4 regions of the Lysinibacillus sp. JNUCC-52 genome follow, and region 3 is predicted to be linked to each of the others. Evidence: riboswitches for the same ligand, from Rfam matches in the RefSeq annotation. Region 3 holds a riboswitch; each other region holds the start of a gene.

Region 1 (3,214 bases), 2.1 Mb from region 3:
AATATGAACCAAATCTCTAAAGAACTACAAGAAGTCGTGAACCGATTTAAACTTGCTTAATGATTTTTAAATTGTAGTAGGTAGTAGGAATCGCCGATAAAATCATGGAAATCGCCGATGACCTTTGCTGAATCGCCGATACCCTGTGGGAAATCGCCGATAAAACTTCTTTAATATCCTTTGTAGATAAGTTGAGATTGAGGCTGTCCTTTTCTAAGGACAGCCTCTTTTTATAGCAACAGCTTGAGCCGAGAGTGGCATTGACCTAGTTTGCGAACAGTTTTACTATAGAAAGATGAAAGGGGGTCGCCTCACATGATGTATCTCGGTATGATTTTCTTTAAAATTGTTGCACCTATTTTGGTGTTGCTTGTACTTGGTGCGTTTTTACAAAAGAAATTTCAATTTAACTTAAAAGCACTATCTCAGCTTATTACATATTGTTTTATGCCAGCAGCTGTGTTTGTAAATTTATATGAAACAAGTGTGGAACTATCGGTGCTAGGTGAAGTGGCGCTATTTATTGTGCTTTTTATTGGGAGTCAGATGTTGCTTGGTCATTTTATAGCGAAGGGACTAGGCTTAAAGAAAACCGAGGCAGCTGTATTTAAAAATAGTGTTGTCCTTATTAACTCTGGCAACTATGGTATTCCAGTGGCACAAATGATTTTTGTGACACAACCAATTGGGGTGGCAATTCAAGTTATTCTCGTTATTTTTCAAAATGTAACGACCTATACATATGGTTTATATAATTTAATTTCTTCAACAAAGTCAGGCATGGCCATTGTGAAGGACTTTCTAAAAATGCCGATTATTCATGCGCTCATTATAGGTGTAGCAATGAATTTCTTTAATATTGGCATTCCCCAATTTATTCGTATTCCAATTGACCACGTTGCTGATGGATTTATCGCTGTTGCTCTTATTACGCTTGGTGCACAGCTATCTCAGCTTGAAATTAAATCAATGTTCAATAAAACTGTGTTTGTCAGCTGTTTTACACGTTTAGTAGTAGGACCTGCCGTTGCATTACTTATAATTTTTGTTCTCGGCTTAGAGGGTGTTGTGGCCCAATCGCTCTTTATTGCAAGTGCATTCCCAACGTCGCGTAATAGCTCGAGTTTAGCGCTTGAATATGATTTAGGGTCAGAAACCGCTGCACAAACAGTGCTTTTTTCGACGATTGTTAGCTGTATTACAGTAACAATTGTAATTTATTTGGCAGAAATGCTTTTTACTTAATGACTTCCATCTATTAGGAATATCTGTTACACTAGCATCAAACTGAATAGCTTAACTAGGGGAGTCCGATGAGTCGGGCTGAGAGGGAAACACATTGAGGTTTCTTGACCCTTTGGACCTGATCTGGCTCATACCAGCGTGGGAAAGTTAATGAACTTCGCACTCCTTATACTTTGCGATAAATGTAACCTTACATGTACAGCCGGATCCAATATTTTTTGGATTCGGCTTTTTGTTTGTAATGCTACTTGTTGGAGTGGGCTAGATTCGGTCCTTTTCATAATTTACGAAAAAGGGAGCGGAATAGTAAATGACAACAGTTAGCGAAAAAAACATGAACATTATGACAAGCTTTGACGGGAGTAAAAAAGTATATGTAGAAGGAACACGATCAGATATTTTAGTGCCAATGCGTGAAATTAAGCTAAGCCCCACAACAGGGAGCTTTGGTGAAGAGGAGAATGCACCAGTAAGGGTATATGATACGAGTGGCCCTTATACAGATCCTACTTACAAAGTGGATATAACAAAAGGTTTGCCAGCTTTGCGTAGTGCGTGGATTAAAGAACGGGGCGATGTAGAGGAATACGAGGGACGTACCATTAAGCCTGAGGATAATGGTTTCCGCAATGCTGATGACCCGCGCATAAAGGAAAATGTTTTTCCGAACCTTTCTCACAAACCTTTACGTGCGAAAAAAGGCCGCAATGTGACTCAACTGCATTATGCAAGACAAGGAATTATTACTCCAGAAATGGAATTTGTGGCGATTCGTGAAAATTTAAAACCTGAATTTGTTCGTGCGGAAATTGCTGCGGGCCGTGCTATCATGCCATCTAATATCAATCATCCAGAGGCAGAACCGATGATTATCGGTCGTAACTTCCATGTAAAAATTAACGCTAATATTGGGAATTCAGCAGTAACCTCATCCATCGCTGAGGAAGTTGAAAAAATGACATGGGCAACACGATGGGGTGCTGATAATATTATGGATTTATCTACTGGTAAGCACATTCATACAACTCGTGAATGGATTATTCGGAATGCCGCTGTGCCTGTTGGAACAGTACCCATTTATCAGGCGCTTGAAAAGGTAAATGGCGTTGCCGAGGATTTAACGTGGGAGGTGTATCGGGACACGCTAATCGAGCAGGCTGAACAAGGGGTTGATTACTTCACGATTCACGCAGGTGTGTTGCTGCGCTATGTACCGCTTACAGCTAATCGTGTAACGGGCATTGTATCGCGGGGAGGCTCAATTATGGCACAGTGGTGTCTATTCCATCATCAAGAAAACTTCTTATATACTCATTTTGAAGAGATTTGTGACATTATGAAAACATATGATGTAGCCTTTTCATTAGGGGATGGTTTACGACCTGGCTCAATTGCAGATGCCAATGACGAGGCGCAGTTCGCAGAGCTTGAAACGCTAGGGGAGTTAACGCAAATTGCGTGGAAGCACGATGTACAAGTGATGGTAGAGGGACCTGGGCATGTGCCAATGCATCTTATTAAGGAAAATATGGACAAGCAATTGGAAGTTTGTAAAGAAGCACCGTTTTATACATTGGGTCCTCTCACAACAGATATTGCGCCTGGCTATGATCACATTACGTCAGCAATTGGTGCGGCAATGATTGGCTGGTTTGGAACAGCCATGCTGTGCTATGTAACACCGAAGGAACATTTAGGGTTACCAAATCGAGAAGATGTCCGTGTAGGTGTAATCACATATAAAATTGCCGCACATGCTGCGGACTTGGCTAAAGGACATCCTGGTGCCCAGCAGCGAGATGACGCTCTTTCAAAGGCTCGCTTTGAGTTTCGTTGGCGCGATCAGTTTAATTTATCGTTAGATCCAGAGCGAGCTGTAGAATATCATGATGAAACATTACCAGCAGAAGGAGCGAAAACGGCACACTTTTGCTCAATGTGTGGTCCTAAGTTTTGCAGTATGCGAATT
Region 2 (3,214 bases), 1.4 Mb from region 3:
TTTTTGTTGCTCGTTTCTTAGGAGGGCTAGGTTCTGCCTTTATAGCACCTCCAATTATGGCATTTGTAGCAGATATCACAACGTATGAAGAACGAGGTAAAGGGATGGGCATGTTAGGTGCTGCTATGTCTCTTGGTTTTATGATTGGACCAGGTATTGGCGGGTTCCTCTCTAAAGTTAGTTTGCATTTCCCATTCTTTATGGCTGGAGGAGCGGCTATTATAGCCTCTATCCTTTCGTTGGTGTTATTACCTTCTACAAAACCAACTGCTGCTCAAAAAGCACAAAAGCAAGAAAATCTTGCGAAGCAGATGGCGCGTTCAGTCCAAATGCCTTACTTTGTCATGCTTATTATTATGCTAGTGTTTTCGTTCGGAATCGCCAATTTCCAAACGACATTATCATTATTTGTAACCGAGAAATTTAACTATACACCTCCAGATATTGCAATCATCTTAACTGTAGGTGGCGCATTCGGTGTTATTGTGCAAATGTTCATTATCACACCACTCTTTAAGCGCTATGGGGAAATGAAAGTTGTATTAGTCAATTTATTTATTGCTGCTGTAGCAATCTTCCTCATATTATTTGTTTCTGGCTTCGCATTAATTTTAGTTGTCGCAACAATTTTCTCTACGGCAACAACACTTATTCGTCCAGCAGTCAACACACTGATTTCTAAGCTTGCTGGCAATGAGCAAGGCTTAGCCGCTGGACTTACCAATGCCTATATGAGTCTTGGAAATATGATTGGTCCTGCACTTGCGGGTCTTTTATTTGACTGGGATATGAACAGTCCGTATATATTCGGGTCGATTATTTTAATGACATGCTTCTTACTAGCGCTCATTTGGACCGTAAAAAAGGCTCCACATCTTATGCATCCTGATTCAAATTAGTCCATTGACAATTATTTCAAATATGGTACATTTATTATCGAAAAATTAAATCGTTTAACACCACTAGGGGAGTCTTTACAAGGCTGAGACGTATATGTTCATATACGGACCCTTTGAACCTGATCTAGTTCACACTAGCGGAGGGAAGTGGCGACACTTGCTTTTGTGTAATTTAAAAATGCAAGGCCGCTTCCTTTCGTTACTAGGAAGCGGCTTTTTTGTATTCATCAGGCAGTGCTATCGGCGATTTGTCCGATTTTATCGGCGATTTTGTGAGGTCTCTCGGCGATTTGCCCCGTTTTATCGGCGATTTCTCACATTTTATCGGCGATTCACTGAGTTCTATCGGCGATTCATCGCACAAAACTAAAAGGAGTAACTATCATGTCTATTCGAAAACTAACTACTATGGCTTTATTAGTAGCTATTGCAGTAGCAGGCTCTATTTTTGTCTCCATTCCAACTGGCATTGCACGTGCCTATCCTGTACAACATGCGATCAACGTCATCTGTGCCATTCTATTAGGTCCTATGCCTTCTATCGTCGTTGCTATAGTTACAGCATTGATTCGTATCTTAACAGGCACAGGCTCCCTTTTAGCGATTCCTGGAAGCGTCATCGGTGCAGCATGTGCGGCCTTTGCTTATAAATACAGTCGCAGCAATTGGCTTGCTGGTGCTGGTGAAGTATTTGGCACAGGTATTCTTGCCTCATTAGTCGCTGTTCCATATGCGCAATTATTTATGGGAACGTCTGTCGGTGCATTATTTTTTATGCCTGCATTTTTTACATCTAGTTTAATCGGGGCCGTTCTTGGCATGATGATGGCTAGCAGTCTACGGAAAACTGCGCCCCATTTTCTTATTACGAAATAGCTATGTTTATAAAAAAACGATGACACATGCTTTTTGCATTGTGCCATCGTTTTTTATTTATGAGCGTTTTTTCATGCCTTTTAATAACTGTGCAACATTCGTATCCTCTGACTGGACAGTCGCTTCTTCAACAGGCTTTTCTTTCTTATTCCTTGTTATAAAGCTCCATCCAAAGCGTCGAATCGTAATATCTACGAAGAATAATAGCATCCCCGTTAATAGTAACCATGTTGCAATATTTTGGCGCTCTGCTCCTTTGTTGGTGAAATTACGGAACACGTCTTGTGGTTCTTTCAAGACAGAGCCACCCGTTTGCTTCGTTAGTTGCTCGACAAGTGTTTCATTCACAGGACGTAATTCATATTCTGCACTGTACGGTACGCTTAGACCAGCCTGGTAAATAGCCTGCTCTTCGTCAGCAATACGGAAAAAAATCAATCCTGGTTTCGCTTGCACTACTGCCCGTACTTGCGATGCGGAAATCGTTTCAAGCTGTAAATCAAGCTCCTCACCCGCTTCATCGACAGCGACAATATCTAAAAACGCTGCTTCATTTGTCGGATCAGTGATGAGAAATGAGCCGTCTGTATCGAGTCGTACATCATAGGCCACATCATTATAGCTTGGTAGCATTTGCGAAATGATTGTTTGCCAAAATGATCCCCATTCCTGCCATCTTGCCCAGTCACCAGCCCATTTCCCTGTCGAATCTGATGTGAAAGCAAAAGTTTTACCAAGCCCATATTGCCATTGGGCCAATACAGGGTCTTCCTTCTCACTTTCAGCTATCACAGCAGCTCCCTGCTTTGCCGTCGTGCCAATATATGCATTCATTTGTGGCACACCTTTTGCAAATAGTGTATTCCATCCAGTTGCATTATAAATTGTAGGATAAAACGGATTGTCCTCTATATAAGTACGGGAAATCATCGCTGTTTCACGGGATAAAATTGAAGGAATTGTTTGTTCATCAATAACATCATAGAAACGACCACTACCCATTTCACTTAATGACTGAAGTAAGTTGCCATCTGCATCTTGTCCAATCGCCACTGTAGAAAGTGTAATCCCTTGTTCCTTCCCATTTTCAATTAAATCCTCATAATTGCCTGATTGTGACTGTCCATCTGTTAGTAAAATAATATGCTTTCTCTGCAATTTTAAATCTGCCAAACTATCATATGCTGCTGAAAGGGAGCTATATATTTCCGTACCCCCACCAGGCGTCACTGATAAAATCGTATCGACTGCTTCCTCTTTATTACCAAGGGGGGCCGTTTCGATGATTTCCCAAGGGCGATCATCGAAGGCAATAAACCCGAGCGTATCCTCATCACGTAACATTTCCACTGATCGTGCGGCTGCTTCTTTCGCTAGCTCTAATTTTGAACCATACATACTTCCTGAACGGTCTAGTACGATGACAAGTCCTAGCGATG
Region 3 (3,214 bases):
TGTTGTTAATAATCAAAATAATAAAGAAGTCGAATTTACAGCCATTGAAAAGAAATTATTCTTTTACCTCTATGAAAACGCAGATTTTATTTTATCTAAAGAACAATTCATTGATTACCTTTGGCAGCTAGAAGATCGTAATCCCAATTTAATTAATGTGTATATTAAAAAGCTCCGCAACAAGATTGCCGATACAGATGGTGTGATTATTCAAAATGTATATGGAGAAGGGTATCGTATGAATACCCGTGTCAAACAATGAAACTAAAAAAGAAATATCAACTATTGCTATTATCGGTTATATTCAGTGTTCCTCTTTCTATTGTAGTGATTAATGTAATCGTAACCGTCATTTATAATTATTTTTCAAATGATACAGAAACCCAGTTTTTTGAGTCAAAAGCCTATCCAATAATGCTAGGTTTATTTATCGTCAGCTTTTTTACTTTGGCAATATTATTTTCCAAATCCATTAATTCATTAATTAAACGAATAAATGAATTAAAGCAAACCATTATGGAGTTGGCGAGTAATGACAAGAAGAGACTTCAAAAGATCTCTTACTCTAGAAATGATGAATTAGGGGATTTAACCAATGCAGTAAACCTTCTCATTGACAGGACGATATCGAAGGAAATTGAAATAATGCAACAAGAGCAAATGAAACTAGAACTTTTAACGCAGTTGCGCCATGATATTAATACGCCTTTGACAGCTATGCGCTTACAACTTTACACAATCGAAAATGATTTTTCACAACATCAGGATATTTTCAATTCTCTAAACGAACAAATAAACTATATTTCAAAATTATCCAATGAATATGACTTTGAGCGCTTATCTCGTGTTGATAATTCCTATATCATCATGGAAAAAGTAGACGTTCCAAAACTTATCAATACCATCATTTTAAAGTGGAATTTTTTATATAAAGTCAATCAAATCTCGATTGTGTTAAACGATTCCTCAACGAAATTCCTTTGGAAGAGTAATGAAATTTGGTTGCACAGATTATTTGATAATATCTTCCAAAATATTTTGCGTCATGCAGCATGCGATACATTGGAAATCACTTTGCAAAAAAACTTAATTATATTTAAAGATAATGGGGTTGGGTTTAATGTGGAGGAAAAGGGCACTGGCCTACGAATCATCGAAGATATTTGCCGAATGCTTGAACTACAGAGTACAATCCAATCTAACGAAAAAGGTACTCAAGTTACCATAAGTTATGCGCAACATTCAAACTTTTTGTAATGGCAACTCCAGAAAATTGAAAGCTTCCTAAAATTGTATTTGAGATCAACTTTATGTTTAACGTGGTAAATGCATAAATCATATAAAAATTGGGGGAGAGTACATGGATTCGGGTGCTTTTGTTTACACATTTTTCGATTGTTTTTTCGGAAGTGATATTTGTCCCAAAATACTATACTGCATAGCCTGCTACTTCAAACTCCATGCATAAAACCTTTTCTATTTGCAAAAGTCATGTCGCAGATTACTAGTATAGTCCAGTAAAAGCTCATTTTTTTCAATTACGAAAATTACTAGCTTGTCATTTTACGATACATATGGGTATAATAATCAACGAAAAGTTCATAAGTTAAGAATGTAGGGGGGCTGGAAGTTGCCAGCTGAGATTGCGTCCGTTTAGATGCTGACCCTTTGAACCTGATTTGGCTCGTACCAGCGTAGGGAACATCTATTCAAAAATAATCATTTACTATTTTTTGATACCGTTTGCAAACGTCTGGGATAACTCCCAGGCGTTTTTTGTTTAGGATTCATTATTCCACCTACAACTAGGAGTAATCAATCATAAGCACTGCAAATGGCCTTAGAATACCTTTTTTTCTGGTGTAAACATTCAATCATGAACACTTTCAAACTACTAGACTTGGAGGACACAGCATGAAAAAGTGGTTTTTCGTTCTTATTGCTGCATTAGTAACATTAGTTGGTTGTAGCGAAAAAGAGGACAAAGAAGAAACAAACTCATTAAAAAAGGTATCCGTTGTACTAGACTGGACACCTAATACAAATCATACAGGACTGTATGTGGCGAAAAAGCTGGGCTACTTTGAGGAGCAAGGCTTAGACGTGGACATTATTTTACCTGGTGATGCTGGTGCTGATCAGCTAGTTGCATCAGGCAAAGCACAGTTTGGCGTAAGCTATCAGGAAGGTATTACGCAAGCACGTGTACAGGGTGTACCACTTGTATCAATTGCCGCAATTATTCAGCATAATACATCTGGCTTTGCTTCGATTGCTTCAAAGGGCATTACATCTCCTAAGGACTATGAAGGAAAAACGTATGGTGGCTGGGGAAGCCCAATAGAACAAGCTGTTTTACAATCACTTATGCAAAAAGAACAGGCGGATATCAAAAAATTAGATATTGTTAATGCAGGAGATTTAGACTTTTTCACCATGATGCAAAAGGATATTGATTTTGCCTGGATCTATTATGCGTGGACAGGGATTGAGGCGGAGCTACGTGGGGAAACATTAAACATGCAGTATTTAACAGACTATAGTGAGCAACTTGATTATTATACACCTGTTTTAGCTACGAATGAAAAGATGATTAAGGATAATCCTGATGTGGTAAAGGCATTTGTAGCTGCAACGACAAAAGGCTATGAGTATGCCATTGAGCATCCTAGTGAAGCGGCTGATATTTTACTTGAAGCGGTACCTGATTTAGATAAAGCACTTGTGCATAAAAGTCAAGAATGGCTAGCAAATAAATATCAAGATGATGCAGCGCAATGGGGCGAACAAAAATTAGCAGTTTGGGAAAACTATGCGGAATGGATGACGAAAAACAACGTCTTAGAAGGAAAATTTAATGCAGAGCAAGCATTTACAAATGATTTCTTACCAACGAAAGGAGCAAACTAATGGCTAATTCATTAATCAGTGTACAAATTATACCGAAAACAGAAAAATATGAGGATGTCATCCCTTTCGTGGATGCGGCAATTGCAATTATCGATGCTGCAGGTGTGCGCTATGAGGTGCAGCCACTAGAAACGACTATGGAGGGCGAACTGTCTACCTTACTCCAAATTATTGAACTGATGAATCAAAAAATGATTGACTTAGGTGCTATTAATGTAATTACACAAGTAAAAATTTTATATCAGCCAACTGGCATTACAATGGGGACGTTGACGGAGAAATATCGAGGATGAAACAAGTAGTA
Region 4 (3,214 bases), 1.7 Mb from region 3:
ACAGCAACAAATTGCAGATGGAGCAAAGCATCTTGAAGGAAAAGAAAAGCAAAATCTAGAGGAATTAGAGGAAAAGCTTGAGATGCTCCGTGCCACATATGAGGAAGCATTTAAAACTTTGCAACAGACGCAAAGCTATGCAAAGGCATGTGCTGATTTTATTGTTAAAGTAGAGGATACTGCAAAGGAAATACGTGTACTTGAACAAGAGGCAGGACGTGTAAAAGAGCTTTACACAGTGTTGAATGGCCAAAATCCGAAAAAACTTTCCTTTGAGCGATATATTCAAATTAATTATTTAGATAAAATCACTGCAGCAGCAAATATCCGATTATTCCACTTATCCAATGGACAGTTTGAATTGCGCCGTTCAGATCGATTAGAGAAGCATGCGAAGCAAAGTGGACTTGGCTTGGATGTCTATGATGCGTACACAGACCAATTAAGAGATGTTAAAACATTATCAGGTGGGGAGAAGTTTAATGCATCATTAAGTCTTGCATTAGGTATGGCGGATGTAATTCAAAGCTTCCAAGGTAATATTCGTATCGAAACAATGTTTATCGACGAGGGCTTCGGTTCATTAGATGAGGAAGCGTTAAATAAAGCAATTGACACGCTAATTGATTTACAAGACTCTGGAAGAATGATTGGCGTTATTTCACATGTAGCTGAGTTGAAAGCTGCAATGCCTGCAGTATTACACGTCGAAAAAACGTTGAGCGGACATAGCACAACCCATTTTGAAGTAAAATAAGTGCCAGGCACTCAAACAATTCTTAAATAATTTATAGATAACATAGTAAAAACCCACGAAGACTCCTGCGGCTTACATTGTGCCTGCTGGAAAGCGATGTGGGTTTTTACGTTATAGGAGCCCATTGGCTATTATTTTTTGTGTGTCGTTACGTTAGGTGTTGTTCCTTTTTTTGCTGCGACCACTTTTTTGACAATCGGAATAACGATGGGCGCTAATTTTATTGCAGTTTTAACTACCTTCGATACTTTCATGAATACGACAGCTCCTTCATACTAAAAATTTTTAACGAATAACTCGTACAGCTTGAACAATATTCCAAATGACAATGCCTAATGAAACGAGTAAATAAATGCCAAAAGATACAAACCATATGATAATAAATGTATTCCCATTAGAAGAAGGATCAAACGTGTTCAATGATATTGTAGAAAATACAAAGACGATAAAGAAAATGATACCGAAGATAAATGGTATTAAGTGAGATATAAGTGCTCTAATGGAATGTCTCTTGACATCACTATCTTTTGATACAAAATAAACGATTACTGGAACGATAAATGGTGCAAAAAAAATACTGAGATAACTAAAGGCAGATAAAATTTTTTGATTCTCCATAGTAGTCCCTCCTTTTAAATTATTTACGCATAGAAAACGCGAAAGTTTCAAAAAAATTAATGTGGAAAAGGTTGTAATTGCATAAGGGTTTACGTACAATGAGGATGTTCAACAAAATAATAAGATGTAACGACCACAAGGGGAGCTGATGATGTCAGCTGAGACTGGGCACGTAATGCCTTTACTCTTCGAACCTGTAAGTTAACGCTTGCGTAGGGATGTGGATAGAAACCGACACTTTTACGATGTGAGGCTCTGTCCTGGCATCGTTTTTTTATGCCAGTTGACATGCATATCAAAAAGATTTCTATTCCTGCTCTTGTATCCTACATCGGAACAAAGGAGAGAATAATAAAATGGACAAAAAAAGATTACTCATGCTGATGGAAATTGCAATTTTTGCAGCGCTAGGACTTGTACTCGATCAAGTTTCTTTTAAAGTATGGGCGCAAGGTGGCTCCGTAAGCCTAGTAATGATACCAATCATCTTAATGGCATTACGTTGGGGGCTCTTAGCTGGACTAACAACAGGTTTACTAATTGGAGTTATGCAAACGATGTTTGGCGCTTATATTGTGCATTGGCTACAAGGCTTACTAGATTACGGTGTAGCATTTACGGTCGTTGGTTTAGCGGCAGTAGTACGTGGACCTATATTTAAAGCGACAGCCGCTTTGAACAAAAAGAAAATGGCCCTTTACATTGTAATCGGTACAGTATTAGCAGGTTTCCTACGTTATTTAGCCCATACAATTGCAGGGGCTGTATTTTTTGCAGAATATGCAGGCGAGCAAAACGCATGGATTTATTCAATCATATACAATGGAACATACATGCTTCCAGCAACAATATTAACAGCGATCGTTGGTGTGATATTATTTACAGCTGCACCCCAATTAATGCAACGAAAATCATAAACACGATAAGACTGTCCCAAAAGTGAAAATAGTATGCTAAGTGTAACTTAGTGTGCTATTTTTTTTATATTTCAAGACAATTGGGTCGCTGTTGTTAGTACCAGAACTTCTAAAAGGGTCTGTTTTTTACTTGTCTGGTACTTATGAAATAATGTTAGCATAGAATAATTAAAGCGTTTGGCGTTATGGACATATAAAGTTATGTTATATTAATGAATAGATATTAGATGAAAGGGACGTTATAAATGATTGTAAAAACGCAAGAAGAAATTGAAGCCTTTAAAAAAATTGGTCGCATTTGTGCAGAAATTCGTGAGGCAATGAAAGTAGCTACAAAACCTGGTGTGACAACACTTGAATTAGATGAAATTGCAGGCCGTATGTTTGCTGAAGCAGGAGCTATTTCTGGTCCTAAAGGTGAATATGATTTCCCAGGATACACATGTATTAGTGTGAATGAGGAAGTTGCCCATGGTATTCCAGGACAACGAGTTATTAAAGAAGGGGATATTGTCAATATTGACGTATCAGGTTCTCTAAATGGCTATTTTGCAGATACAGGTATTTCATTTGTAGTAGGTGAAGGGTACGAAGATAAGGAAAAACTTTGCCGCGTAGCAAAAAGTGCCTTTGACCGCGCTATGACAAAAGTAAAAGCTGGTTCTAAATTAAACCAAATTGGGAAAGCTGTAGAGCGTGAAGCTTATGCAAACGATTTAACTGTCATTATGAATTTAACAGGTCATGGTTTAGGGCGTTCATTGCATGATGAGCCAAACCATATTTTAAATTATTACGATGCTTGGGATTCAACAATTATGAAAGAAGGAATGGTGCTAGCTGTTGAGCCGTTTATATCAGCGAAGGCAGAACATATTGTTGAAGCTGGTGATGGCTGGACATTCGTTACACCTGACAAATC

The links. Region 3 has a riboswitch for thiamine pyrophosphate ahead of JNUCC52_RS02385 (ABC transporter substrate-binding protein). Riboswitches for the same ligand answer to the same signal wherever they lie in the genome.
Region 1: another riboswitch for thiamine pyrophosphate. It lies ahead of thiC (phosphomethylpyrimidine synthase ThiC); the one in region 3 lies ahead of JNUCC52_RS02385 (ABC transporter substrate-binding protein).
Region 2: another riboswitch for thiamine pyrophosphate. It lies ahead of thiW (energy coupling factor transporter S component ThiW); the one in region 3 lies ahead of JNUCC52_RS02385 (ABC transporter substrate-binding protein).
Region 4: another riboswitch for thiamine pyrophosphate. It lies ahead of thiT (energy-coupled thiamine transporter ThiT); the one in region 3 lies ahead of JNUCC52_RS02385 (ABC transporter substrate-binding protein).

What each region holds. Positions count from the first base shown of each region.
Region 1 is NZ_CP065546.1:2,550,410-2,553,623, reverse strand. Features, by position in the region: gene JNUCC52_RS12640 (methyl-accepting chemotaxis protein) at 1-60, shown strand, start outside; gene JNUCC52_RS12635 (AEC family transporter) at 316-1,245, shown strand; TPP riboswitch at 1,293-1,407, shown strand; gene thiC (phosphomethylpyrimidine synthase ThiC) at 1,556-3,214, shown strand, end outside.
Region 2 is NZ_CP065546.1:1,855,967-1,859,180, forward strand. Features, by position in the region: gene JNUCC52_RS09485 (MFS transporter) at 1-899, shown strand, start outside; TPP riboswitch at 955-1,062, shown strand; gene thiW (energy coupling factor transporter S component ThiW) at 1,284-1,775, shown strand; gene JNUCC52_RS09495 (VWA domain-containing protein) at 1,833-3,214, opposite strand, start outside.
Region 3 is NZ_CP065546.1:440,818-444,031, reverse strand. Features, by position in the region: gene JNUCC52_RS02395 (response regulator transcription factor) at 1-262, shown strand, start outside; gene JNUCC52_RS02390 (sensor histidine kinase) at 259-1,257, shown strand; TPP riboswitch at 1,607-1,718, shown strand; gene JNUCC52_RS02385 (ABC transporter substrate-binding protein) at 1,915-2,910, shown strand; gene JNUCC52_RS02380 (thiamine-binding protein) at 2,910-3,203, shown strand; gene JNUCC52_RS02375 (ABC transporter permease) at 3,200-3,214, shown strand, end outside.
Region 4 is NZ_CP065546.1:3,416,465-3,419,678, forward strand. Features, by position in the region: gene JNUCC52_RS16830 (AAA family ATPase) at 1-757, shown strand, start outside; gene JNUCC52_RS16835 (hypothetical protein) at 889-1,011, opposite strand; gene JNUCC52_RS16840 (magnetosome magnetite crystal formation protein family) at 1,043-1,375, opposite strand; TPP riboswitch at 1,504-1,611, shown strand; gene thiT (energy-coupled thiamine transporter ThiT) at 1,732-2,292, shown strand; gene map (type I methionyl aminopeptidase) at 2,538-3,214, shown strand, end outside.